DNA from 4 places in the Shewanella spartinae genome. Region 1 is predicted to be linked to each of the others. Evidence: predicted binding sites of a transcription regulator. Region 1 holds the regulator's gene; each other region holds the start of a gene.
What was found. The regulator LexA, encoded in region 1, represses DNA repair genes until DNA is damaged. The targets are predictions, from matches to a motif close to TACTGTATNNNNATACAGTA.
Positions count from the first base shown of each region.

Region 2: imuA (translesion DNA synthesis-associated protein ImuA) is a predicted target of LexA. The motif match lies at 1,448-1,467, and genes of this name have one in related genera.
Region 3: recA (recombinase RecA) is a predicted target of LexA. The motif match lies at 1,573-1,592, and genes of this name have one in related genera.
Region 4: K0I31_RS11995 (DNA topoisomerase III) is a predicted target of LexA. The motif match lies at 1,961-1,980, and genes of this name have one in related genera.

Region 1 covers NZ_CP080418.1:135,669-138,816, reverse strand. Annotated here, with positions in the region: gene yrfG (GMP/IMP nucleotidase) at 65-739, shown strand; gene lexA (transcriptional repressor LexA) at 858-1,475, shown strand; gene K0I31_RS00630 (cell division inhibitor SulA) at 1,472-1,981, shown strand; gene coxB (cytochrome c oxidase subunit II) at 2,380-3,148, shown strand, end outside.
Region 2 covers NZ_CP080418.1:2,467,758-2,470,905, reverse strand. Annotated here, with positions in the region: gene K0I31_RS11020 (MFS transporter) at 1-628, opposite strand, end outside; gene def (peptide deformylase) at 808-1,299, shown strand; gene imuA (translesion DNA synthesis-associated protein ImuA) at 1,599-2,423, shown strand; gene K0I31_RS11005 (Y-family DNA polymerase) at 2,424-3,148, shown strand, end outside.
Region 3 covers NZ_CP080418.1:1,400,601-1,403,748, forward strand. Annotated here, with positions in the region: gene mutS (DNA mismatch repair protein MutS) at 1-1,369, opposite strand, end outside; gene recA (recombinase RecA) at 1,700-2,761, shown strand; gene recX (recombination regulator RecX) at 2,841-3,148, shown strand, end outside.
Region 4 covers NZ_CP080418.1:2,724,213-2,727,360, forward strand. Annotated here, with positions in the region: gene K0I31_RS11995 (DNA topoisomerase III) at 1-1,948, opposite strand, end outside; gene K0I31_RS12000 (hypothetical protein) at 2,112-2,387, shown strand; gene K0I31_RS12005 (methyl-accepting chemotaxis protein) at 2,547-3,148, opposite strand, start outside.

The DNA of each region.
Region 1 (3,148 bases):
CACTCAATCTTACTATGATGGGCCTAATCCACAACTCAAACCAAGGAATTTTTTTACTCGCTTTATGTTTCCCTGGAATAAGATAGATACCGTGCTGCTGGATATGGACGGCACCCTGTTGGATCTGCATTTCGACAACCATTTCTGGCTTAGCCTGGTGCCTCAGGCCTTGTGTGAACAAAGGCAGATCCCAAAGGCCGACGCCCAACAACTGGTGGAGGATGCCTACGCCAAGGTGTTCGGCACCCTGGAGTGGTATTGCCTTGAATATTGGCAACAGGAGCTGGATTTGGACATCCTGGCTTTACACCACACTCTGGTGGACAGGATCCAGCTGCGTCAGGACAGCATGCCCTTTCTCACCGCACTGGCCAGACACAGCAAGCGGCGCATCTTGGTCACCAACGCCCATCCCCACAGCCTGGCGCTGAAACTCGAGCATACAGAGCTGGCTAAGGGACTCGATGAGATGCTCTCGAGTCACGCCACCGGCTATCCCAAGGAACACCCACAATTTTGGCGTCACCTGTTTAATCAGTTCTCCTTGGATCCCAGCCGTTGCCTGTTTATCGACGACAGCGAGCCCATACTACAGGCGGCCAAGCAGGCTGGCGTCGGCTACCAGCTGGGGATCAAAAATCCCGACAGCCAGAAGCCTCACAAGCAGTTTGCCGACTTCCCGGCCATCGACGATTATCATCATCTGCTGCTCTCACTTGAGCAGACGCAACTCGGCTAATCAATCACGCTGTAGGCGCTAATCACTTGATGGGATTGGGAGAAAATCTGGTTAATACTTGCACTGTATAAAATACTGTATATACTGACAGGTACTGTATGGAAAGACAGGATTAATCATGAGACCCTTAACCCCGAGACAAGCCGAGATTTTAGATCTGATTAAACGCAATATTGCCGACACGGGCATGCCGCCTACCCGTGCGGAAATTGCGCGTCGCTTAGGCTTTAAGAGTGCCAACGCCGCCGAGGAACACCTCAAGGCCCTGGCCAAGAAAGGCTGCATCGAAATCATGCCCGGCACCTCACGTGGCATCAAGCTGACCCAAGAGGAAGAGCCAGAAGATCTCGGCCTGCCCCTTATAGGTCAGGTAGCCGCCGGTGAGCCCATCCTGGCCCAGGAGCATGTGGAGCAACACTATCAGGTTGACCCTAGCATGTTCCGCCCCAGCGCCGACTTCCTGCTGCGCGTCAGGGGTGACAGTATGAAAGATATAGGCATTCTCGAGGGCGATCTACTCGCGGTACATAAGGTCGAACAGGCAAGAAACGGCCAGATAGTCGTGGCGCGCGTGGAAGATGATGTAACGGTTAAACGCTTCGAGAGGCGTGGCAGAACCGTCTATCTGCATGCCGAAAATGAAGAGTATTCCCCTATCGTGGTGGACCTCACCACCCAGAGCCTGAGCATCGAAGGCCTGGCCGTCGGCGTTATTCGAAATGGAGACTGGCAATGAACAACCTAATGGGCATGGCGCCACGCCATCCAGGGCTGTGGGTCGATCTCGACAGCTCACTTAAGCGCGGCGATGGCAACACTATCTCGACTACGGCAAGTTCTACTCAGGGGAAGCAAGAGCTGCAGGCCCTCACCCCGGAGCTAGCCAGACTCAGTCAGCAGGGACAATGGGTGGTGTTGATCAGCCCACCTAACATAGGCTACAAACAGATGCTGGCCGATGGCGGTGTGCGTATGGATCGCATCCTCTTGGTACACACCAAGGATGAGGTCGAAACCCTGTGGGCGATGGAAAAAGCCCTCACAAGTGGTACATCCAGTGCGGTGATCTGCTGGGCACAAACCCTGGATGCCCGTGACAGTCGTCGCCTACAGATAGTTGCCAAGAATACCCGCGCCCTAGGGGTGGTGATCGAAGATGCGAACGGTCACTTACCTGCCAACCCTTTTCCCCAAGAGGATCTCAGCGGCCAGACCTTGAGTCTGTTCGGTTCGCTACACTGATATTCCGCGCCCCACCTTTCCATACAGACGCCCCGCAAGGGGCGTTTTTGTGTCTGTTTTGTTTAGCAAAATAAAATAAAAGTGATCTTGATCAATATTTAAACAGCCATTAAGTTAGTAAGAGATATCAACGATTATTTGTTATATCGCACAATTTGGTTGTCGGCTTGAGCGGCGAAAATGAACCTGTAATACCTCGCCCATAGAAGCTGAAATTGGTCTGATATATTCAGCCGTAAGTGCAAGCGTGGTCACCACCAGCAGAACAAGAGATTCACCACCGACGCACTTTGAAGTCATCGTTGCTTTTTTGGGAACTGAAGAGTTTGCATAGAGCCGAGACATACTGTGTGGCTCTTCTTTGTAGTTGCCTTCGCAATTGACAGAGGAGAAGTCTAGTGAAGCAAGTGTTGTGTTGTTTGCTGGCGTTGCTATTTACGCCCACCATACTCGCAGCAGATATGCCCCTAAATATGACATCAGGGGTCACAGAGATCAGCAATAAGGTGTTTAGCCTTCATATGACGATTCTCTATATCTGTTGTGCCATAGGCCTAGTCGTCTTTGGGGTGATGATCTACGCCATCATCAACCATAGACGCTCTAAGGGTGCCGTTGCGGCAAACTTTCATGAGAGCACTAAGGTAGAGATCGCCTGGACGCTCGTTCCCTTTGTCATCTTGATCCTCATGGCCATCCCGGCCACCAAGACCCTCATCGCCATGGAAGACCCCAGCAATGCCGATCTCACCATTAAGATCACAGGTTCCCAATGGAAATGGCACTACAGCTATTTTGATCAAGACATCAGCTACTACAGCCTGCTGGCGACCCCCAGAGAACAGATAGAAGGCAAGGAGACCAAAGGCGAACACTATCTGCTGGAGGTCGACAAGCCACTGGTATTGCCGGTCAATCGTAAGATCCGCTTCCTGATGACCTCGGAGGATGTGATCCACTCCTGGTGGGTCCCGGCCTTCGCGGTGAAGAAGGATGCTAACCCAGGCTTTATCAACGAGGCCTGGACCCGCATCGACAAGCCAGGCATCTACCGCGGCCAGTGCGCCGAGCTTTGTGGTAAGGATCACGGCTTCATGCCGATCGTGGTGCAGGTACTTTCCGAAGCCGATTTCGACAACTGGATTGTCGAGCAGGAGGCACAGGCCA
Region 2 (3,148 bases), 2.3 Mb from region 1:
TCAACACCTGAGACAGCGGCTTGCCCCGCTGCTGGTGGGGATCCGTCGGTTCACGGTAGAAGAAGGTTGCCGGTATGAAGTTAATGCCTATCCAGATCGCCGACATGATGAAGACCCAGTCCCAGCTGATGGCGCGGACATAACCTGCGATGAAGGGGCCGAGGAAGCCGCCCACATTGACCATCATATAGAAGATGCCAAAACCCAGGCCGCGGTTGGTGTGATCTGTGGTGCGTGCCACAGTGCCCGTCACCACAGGTTTAAAGCAGGCCGCGCCTATGGCGACCCCCATGAAGGCGATGAAGAAGCCGCTAAAGCTGCTCACCTGACCCAGGAGGAAATAGCTGGGACACATGATGGCGTAGGCGATAAGAAACATCTTACGGTAGCCATAGCGATCGGCCAATGCGCCGGTAAGTACGGGAAACAGGTAGAGAAAAAAGGGGATCATTCCCTGCAGCAGGCCACGCTCCTGTTCGCTAAAGCCTAAGCCACCTTGGTGAGCAGGAGAGGTCATGTAGAGGGAGGAGAGGGTAAAGAAGCCATACCAGGCGAGACGCTCGAAGATCTCCATGGTATTGGCCACATAAAAGGTACTGGGCAGAGGGTTACGTATAGGGGTCGTCATTATTATTCTCGTATATTGTATACATTTGTCTGGTCATGCTATCGACTTGAGCGATGAAATACAAGTCGCCGGCAGGGTATGGCCTGAAGGGAAAACCCGATTGCGGTTGCCTTTAATGTGATTTCGGTCATAATGGCGCCACTTTATATGCCTAATTTGATTAACCAGAACCTGAGACTATGCCTGTACTCGATATATTGACCATTCCCGATGAGCGCCTGAAACGTAAGGCCAAGCCCGTAGAAGACATTGCCGCCGTGCAAGGTTTTATCGATGATCTGATCGAAACCATGTACCACACAGACGATGGCATAGGGCTCGCCGCTACCCAGGTGGGCAGCGAACACGCCATCTTAGTGATCGATCTGTCTGAGGATCGCGATCAGCCCATGGTGGTGATCAACCCTGAGTTCGTCGAGCGTTCGGGTGAGATCGTCGGCGAGGAGGGTTGTCTCTCTATTCCTGGCTACCGCGCCAAGGTGACACGTTTCGAGAAGGTGAAGGTCAAGGCACTTAACCGCCAGGGAGAGGCCTTTGAGATCGAGAGCGATGACTTCCTGGCAATCGTCCTGCAGCATGAGATGGATCATCTCGATGGCAAGGTCTTTATCGAGCATCTGTCGCCCCTCAAGCAGCAGATAGCGCTCAAGAAGGTAAAGAAATATCGCTAATCAAAGGTATAACCGATACCGATAACCGATAAAACCACCTTAGGGTGGTTTTTTTGTGCCTGTCTGCCGCTTGTTGGCACGATGCTTTGACATGAGCTTCCACTCCAATCTTAGGTTTCTCTGCTTGCGATCTGCCAATTTATAAATATACTGTGTTTATATACAGTGCTTGTGTGATATTTCTGTTGAGTGTTGCTCGGACGTCAGGCATGGCGATAGCTTAAGTTAGGTCTAAGCCTATAGTCCGATTTCCGAGGGAGCGCTTAACCGAACCGAATGAGAGCGGGTGCATCATGGCCTTGGCAGATCTTCAACTTGAACGTTTACTCCAGCGCAGCGATCTCTGGCGCGGCGATGCCTATCATCCCCAACAAATGGGGCTGGACAGCGGCTATCCCGAGTTTAATCGCCATCTGGGACAGGGAGGCTGGCCCAGTCAGGGGCTGTGCGAGATCTTCTGCTCCAGCGAAGGGATCGGCGAGCTGAGCCTGGCGCTGCCTCTGATGCGCCGTCTGATCCCTAGGCAATCGAGGGAGGGAAGTGCTGCCGGGTTGGTGAGTCTGGTGGCTCCGCCTCACGTGCCTTATCCCCAGTCGCTGGCGATGCAGGGGATAGATGTCAGTTGTCTCTTGTGGGTCGATACCCAGACGCCGAAGGAGCAGCTTTGGGCGCTCGAGCAGATCTTAACCAGCGGCGCCTCGCCTCTGGTCTTATGTTGGCTCGAGGATCTCAGTGTCAGTCAGGCCAGGCGCTTGCAGCTTGCCTGCGAGAAGGGCGAGAGCCTGTGTCTCTGTTATCTGCCAAGCAAGGTCAAGGAGCAGGCTCATCCCGTGCCACTGCGGATCGCCTTGCAACCCAGCACAGAAACCAACACAGGAATCAACATAGAAACCAGTAGCGAAGCTAACATAAAAATGGGCAACGATAGGCTTCTCGAGACCCAGGTGGATATTCTAAAGCGCCGTGGGGGCTGGCCGGCGCCGCGCTTCTCCTTATTCCTGCTACCTGAGTTGCTGGCCCAGAGTCTGATGCTCGATGTGACTAAACAGCAGGATGAGAGATTGGAAAATAAGCTTAATAAGCAGCAGAGCGGTCAGATCTTACAAGGTCCCTGGAGTGCGTAGATGTTGTGGCTGGCGGTCTATTTTCCCCACTGGTTACTCCAGTATCAAAGCTATCATCAAGGCTTGCCCCAGGGCAACGAGCTGGCCCTTTTCGAGCGTCAGTCGAGTCAGATCCTGATCGCCTCAAGAGCCGCGGCTAAGCTGGGCGTGGAGCCGGGGCAGAGCCTGGCTACCGCCCAGACGCTCTGCCCATCGCTGCAACTGCTGGCCTATGAACCCTCCTTGAGTCAGGAGGCCAGCCATTGGCTGTGCCAGTGGAGCTATGGCTACAGTGCCAGGGTCGTGCCGCCTGTCTGCCCGTTCGAGCAGGCCCAGCAGCATAGGCTAAATAAGCCGAGTAAGTCACATAAAGCAAGCAAATCGAGTCGATCCTCTGATGTGCCCAGTGTGGCAGATACCCTGCTGCTGGAGGTGGGCTCAATGACGAAGATCTTCGGCGGTCTGGACAGGCTCATTAGCCAATATCAGAAGAGCGCCCAAGGCTATGGCCTCGAGTGTCAATTTGCCCTGGGGGAGAATGCACTGTTGGCTCAGCTGGGAGCCAGGCATCTACCGCTCACTCTGTCTGCAGATGTCACCTGTGATAACAAGAGAAACCCGAAAGAAACTCGCGAGTCTAGGTGCACTAAGTTAGGGAATTCTAAGCGAGGGAACTTTAAGCCAGAGAGCCTAGAGTCGGAAATTGGTGCCACAGCATCCACATATCTCGCCAAACGAGAAGTGAG
Region 3 (3,148 bases), 1.3 Mb from region 1:
GGGCTTCCAGCTCGGCGAGATAGTCGGTCGCGCCCTGACTGAGTCTTCGCCATTCATCCAGCTCGCTGTGATAGCCCTCTTTGATCACGCCGCCGTCGCGGATCAGCATAGGCGGATTGTCGACGATGGCGCGGCTTAGCAGGGCATGCTCCTCGGGGAAGTCGCCCAGGTGACTCGAGAGCGCCTTAAGGTGAGGGCTGTTGCAGTCTGCCAGCTGCTGCTGTATTTCGGGCAGCAGGGTTAGTGCCTGACGCAGACGGGCAAAGTCACGCGGGCGGGCACTACGAATGGCCAGACGCGCCGTGATACGCTCTATGTCGCCCAGGGCTTTTAGCTGCTCGTGCAGGTTCTCGTGATAACCGTTGTCCAGCAACTCGTCTATGGCATCATGACGGGCGCGGATGATGTTATGGTTGCGCAGCGGCTCATGGATCCAGCGCTGTAACATGCGGCTGCCCATGGGGGTCGCCGTGTTATCCAGTACCGAGGCTAGGGTGTTGTCGCTACCGCCTTGCAGGTTACGGGTCAACTCCAGATTCTTACGGGTGGCCGCGTCCAGTACTATGCTGTCGCACTGATTGAAGCGGGTGATGGCGTTGATATGGGGCAGGGAGGTGCGCTGGGTATCTTTCACATACTGGATAAGACAGCCGGCCGCCTGTAGCGATAGCCTGACTTCTCCCAGGCCAAAGCCATAGAGATCTTTGGTACCGAACTGTTCCAGCAGCAGCTTGTAGCTGGTGTCGTAGTCGAACTCCCATTCGGGGCGGCGACGCTTACCCGACAGTGAGGCGATCAAAGCCGGCTCGCTGAAATCTTCGCTGTAGAGTAGCTCCGCTGGATTGGTGCGTTGCAGCTCGGCTTCCAGCGCCTCTTTGCTGGCAAGTTCGGTGACCACGAAGCGTCCGGATGAGACATCCAGGGTCGCGTAACCAAAACCCACCTTGCCGTGATAGACGGCGGCCAGCAGGTTGTCTTGCCGCTCCTGCAGCAGGGCCTCATCTGTAAGCGTACCCGGAGTGACGATGCGGACAATCTTACGTTCTACCGGCCCCTTGGTCGTGGCGGGATCGCCTATCTGCTCGCAGATCGCCACAGATACCCTGAGCTGCACAAGCTTAGCAAGATAGCCTTCTACCGCATGGTAGGGGATGCCTGCCATGGGGATAGGATCGCCGCCACTCTTGCCACGCGCGGTCAGGGAGATCCCCAGCAGCTCAGAGGCCCGCTTAGCATCGTCGTAGAAGAGCTCGTAAAAATCTCCCATACGATAAAAAAGCAACATATCGGGTGTTTCGGCTTTCAGCGTCAGATATTGACGCATCATGGGGGTGTGCTTTTCAAGATGTTGAGTATCGACGGCGTTCATGAATTAACCAAGGTATCCTGCTACAAAAATGTCTGTCATAGCCCTGCGGCCAGCACAGAATGAATGGCCACAATACTAACAATAAATTGATGGCGGTTGCGCATTTATCCTGTCTGTTTGGATAAATTTAGTGCTAATGCGACTGGGGCTGGTAAGCCGACTTTGTCTGAGCTTAGGTAAAAATAATCGCATACAGCACTTGATACTGTATGATTGTACAGTATACTAGGTTGCATATTGAGACAGCCTAAAGCGATGCAGAAACCGTCTGCGGGCTTTAACTTAACGGATACCCCACAGCGCAGCGTCTGTGATTGAGAGGAAAGCAGAATGAAGATTGATGCGAATAAAGAGAAAGCCCTGAGCGCGGTCCTTGGCCAGATTGAGAAGCAGTTTGGTAAAGGCTCTATCATGAAGCTAGGTGAAAACCGCTCTATGGATGTTGAGACTATCTCAACGGGTTCTCTGTCGCTTGACGTTGCATTGGGTGCAGGCGGTCTGCCACTGGGTCGTATCGTTGAGATCTATGGTCCTGAATCTTCGGGTAAGACCACCCTGACACTGGAAGTGATCGCCGCTGCCCAGCGAGAAGGTAAGGTTTGTGCCTTCATCGATGCCGAGCACGCACTGGATCCTATCTACGCACAAAAACTCGGTGTGGATATCGATAACCTGCTGTGTTCTCAGCCTGATACCGGTGAGCAGGCGCTTGAGATCTGTGATGCTCTGACTCGTTCAGGAGCCGTCGATGTGATCATCGTCGACTCGGTTGCGGCCCTGACGCCTAAGGCGGAAATTGAGGGTGAGATCGGTGATTCTCACATGGGGCTTGCGGCGCGTATGATGAGTCAGGCGATGCGTAAGCTAGCGGGTAACCTCAAGCAATCTAACACCTTGCTGATCTTCATCAACCAGATCCGTATGAAGATAGGCGTGATGTTCGGTAACCCTGAGACCACTACCGGTGGTAACGCGCTTAAGTTTTACGCCTCTGTTCGTCTGGATATTCGCCGCACCGGCGCCATCAAGGACCGTGAAGAGGTCATTGGTAACGAGACTCGCGTTAAGGTGGTGAAGAACAAGATTGCCGCGCCATTCAAACAGGCAGAGTTCCAGATCCTTTATGGTGAAGGCATTAACCGTACCGGTGAGTTGGTAGACCTTGGCGTGATGCACAAGCTGATTGAAAAGTCAGGCGCTTGGTACAGCTACAAGGGTGACAAGATTGGCCAGGGCCGTGCCAATGCCGGTAAATACCTGGTAGAGAACCCAGAGATTGGCGCCGAAATCGACCAGGCACTACGTGCCATGTTGCTGGGTGGTGGTCAAGCGGTGGCTCAGTCGGCCACAGGCGATGAGAACGTTGACCTGGAAACCGGTGAAGTATTTTAAGCTCGCCGAGTCAACTAAGCCTTTCCTTAAGACCTTGGCTTTGTAATGACAATGATTTTGTTATGACTATGGTTTCTCAATGACTATGTCGGCGATGCAAGTAGCGGTGGGCCTCCTGGCCCGCCGCGATTATTCCCGCTATCAGATAAAGAGTAAGCTGAACCAGAAAGGCTTTCTGGATGGCGAGATAGAGGCTGTTCTTGGTCAATGTGAAAGCCAGGGATATCTCGATGATGCCAGGTTTGCCGGGCTCTTGTTACGCTCGCATATCGCTAAAGGCCATGGTCAGAACAAGATACGCCAATCTATGTCCCAGAAGGGACTGACTAAAGAGATTATCGAGTCTAGCCTCAATCAGAGCGACTGCGACTGGTTCGAACTGGCGAG
Region 4 (3,148 bases), 2.0 Mb from region 1:
CGCTAGCCTTGCCTTTGGCACCTGTCGCCCCGCCGCGTCGATTGCCGTAGCCACGCTTCTTAAACGAACGCTTAGGCGCCTCAACCCCTTGCAAGGCCTTGGGCAGCTGGGCACCGGCCTGCATGATAAGCCCATTGAGCGACTCGACTAGCGGCGCCATAAAGCTCAGGTACTTGGCCTCTTTACGGCTGATGGCGTCAAGGTGACTCTCCCACAACGCCGTCATATCAGGCGTGGTGGCAGATTCGGGTAGGCTATTGATGAGGCCGCGACCGACCGGGGTCGAGACGATAGACTTTCCCTGGCGCGTCAGAAAGCCACGCTTGAACAGCAACTCGATGATCCCGGCGCGGGTCGCCTCTGTGCCCAGGCCGTCGGTTTCCTTGAGGATCTTACGGATCTCAGGGTTAGTCACGTAGCGGCTGATCCCCGTCATGGCACTCAGCAGGGTGGCATCGGTAAAGGCCTTGGGAGGCTGGGTCTGCTTCTCGATAAGCTCTCCCAGGCCAGAGTGCAGCTCTTGCCCCTTATGTAGCGGCGGCAGCAGGGCCAAAGCCTCATCGCCGTCGGCCTTGTCATCGCTGCGCTTAGGGAACAGCTGTTTCCAGCCGGGGGCGATCTCCTGCTTAGCCTTGGTATGAAAATGGCCGCCGGCGATCTCCACCTCAACCTGAGTCTCATGGTAACGATAGACGGGGTAAAACTGCGCCAGATACTGACGGGCCAGTTGCAGGTAGATCTGTTTCTCGGCCTGACTCAGGGCGCTCAGGGTGGCTACCTTCTCGGTGGGCACTATGGCGTGGTGGGCATCCACCTTGGCATCGTTCCAGGCCTTGGAGACTATCTTAAGATCCGGCGCGGCGCACTGGGCGGTGAGTTCGCCAGCCCCCTTGAGCACGGCGCCGATCACGACGGGGGCCAGGGCCAGCTGCTCCTTGGGCAGATAACGGCTATCGGAGCGCGGATAGGTGATCAGCTTATGTTTCTCATACAGTGACTGACAGGTATCGAGCACCGTCTTAGCACTCATGCCGAATCGCTTCGCCGCATCTATCTGCAGCGACGACAGGTTATAGGGTAAGGGTTGCCCCTGCTGCTTATCTTTGGCCTGCAGATCCGTGACCTTGGCAGGCTGCTCTGTGATCCGCCCTACCACGTTTTCCGCCAGACGGCGCGACAGCACCCGCCCCTCCTCATCCATGTAGGGCTGACAGGCCTCGCTGGGTTGCCACTTGGCCTTGAAATGCGCCTGTTCTTGGGTATAGAGATTGGCCAGCACCTCGTAGAAAGGCTTGCTGACGAAATTCTCAATGGCCTCATCGCGGCGCACCACCAGGCCTAAGAGTGGCGTCTGCACCCGACCGACAGAGAGCACTCCCTGATAGCCCACCTTGCGGCCCTGCAACGTATAGGCGCGGGTCATGTTCATGCCATAGAGCCAGTCGGCGCGGGAGCGCGCCAGCGCCGAGGTCGACAGGGGGATAAACTCTCGGTTGCTACGCAGCTGCCCCAAGGCCCGTTTAACGGCCTGGGGATTGAGGTCGCTCACCAGCAGGCGCTGGGTCTGTTCTAGCTTGTCGCCCTTGACCCCCAGATAGGCGATCACCTCATCCACCAGCAGCTGACCTTCACGGTCAGGGTCCCCGGCGTTCACCAACTGACAGGCCTGCTTGACCAATTTTCTCAGCACACTGAGCTGACCACGGGTCTTGCTCTTGGGGGTCATCTTCCACTGCTGCGGCACTATGGGCAGATGGTCGAACGACCACGACTTGAAGGCGGGATCATAGCTGTCGGGCTCGGCTTGCTCCAGCAGGTGCCCTATGCACCAGGAGACGGTATCGCCATTGGCCGCCGTGATATAGCCCTCGCCCTTCTTGTGGGGTTTAGGTAACACATCGGCGATTGCCCGCCCGAGACTGGGCTTCTCTGCTATGTATAGGATCATACTGACATCAATTACTGTATAAATTAACAGTAACTTTAAACCACTCGCGGCCCTGGCGCAAATAGGAAAAACAATCTCATGCTTACGTGTAAATTTAGTTGAGAATCATTCTCACCAATGCCTAATCTAAAGGCTAGTCTAAGGGCAATTCACGGAGGCCGATATGCACACACGACTCAAGACCCCACAACGACCCGAACGCCTACTGATTTACGCCACGCTGATGACGACGGCGCTGCTGTTACTCTCGCTGTCATCCTCCCTCTTTCCCTGGCGTCTGGATCCCCTAGTGCAATTTAGCCTGCTGCTGTTGCTAAGCTGCGCCGGCACCCTGTTTGCCCTCGCCCGGCATGGCGCACACCATAGACCGGCCCTTGGGCTACTCTTCGGCCTCTGGCTAATGGTGTGGGTAAGCCAGGGGTTGCTAATGCCGGTGTGATCGCTAACCTGCGCTTGCCTCTATAAGCTAAAACTTAGCTCTGCCGCGGCCGCTGCCCCTGCCACAGCCACAGCCGCGGCATTCGATGCGACTGCCATCTGACCACAAAAAAGGCGCCTCCCAGGAGACGCCTATATTACAGATATGAAAACCTCAGCTTTAGGTCTTTAACTTACCCAGCTGCTGATGTTGCTGCTCTACCAGGCCCGCCAGGCTGGCACTGCTCTGCTGGGCCTCGTCGGCGAGTCTCGCCAGCTCGGAGGCTGAATCTGAGATACCTGTGATGTTACGGCTGACCTCTTCGGTCACTGCACTCTGCTCCTCTGCGGCGGTGGCGATATGGGTCACCTGGCTGGAGACCTCCTGAATTTGATTCACAATGGTGTTGAGTGAACTCAGGGCCGACTCTGTCTGGGCCACGGCGCGCTGGGCGCCATCCACCCCTTGGTCGATGATCTGCGAGGCACTGTTGACCTCGCGCTGCAGCGCCTCGATCAACTTGCCTATCTCATCGGTCGAGCTCTGGGTCTTGGAGGCCAGCGCACGCACCTCATCGGCGACCACGGCGAAGCCCCGGCCTTGTTCACCGGCGCGGGCGGCTTCGATGGCGGCGTTAAGTGCCAGCAGATTGGTCTGCTCGGCGATGGCGCTGATCACCTCGAGGATCTTGCTGATGTTGGTGCTGCTTTCCGCCACCTTACCCACGGCCTCCTTAGCCAGCAGGGATTCTTGAGACATATGAGTCACATAGCCCATGGCCT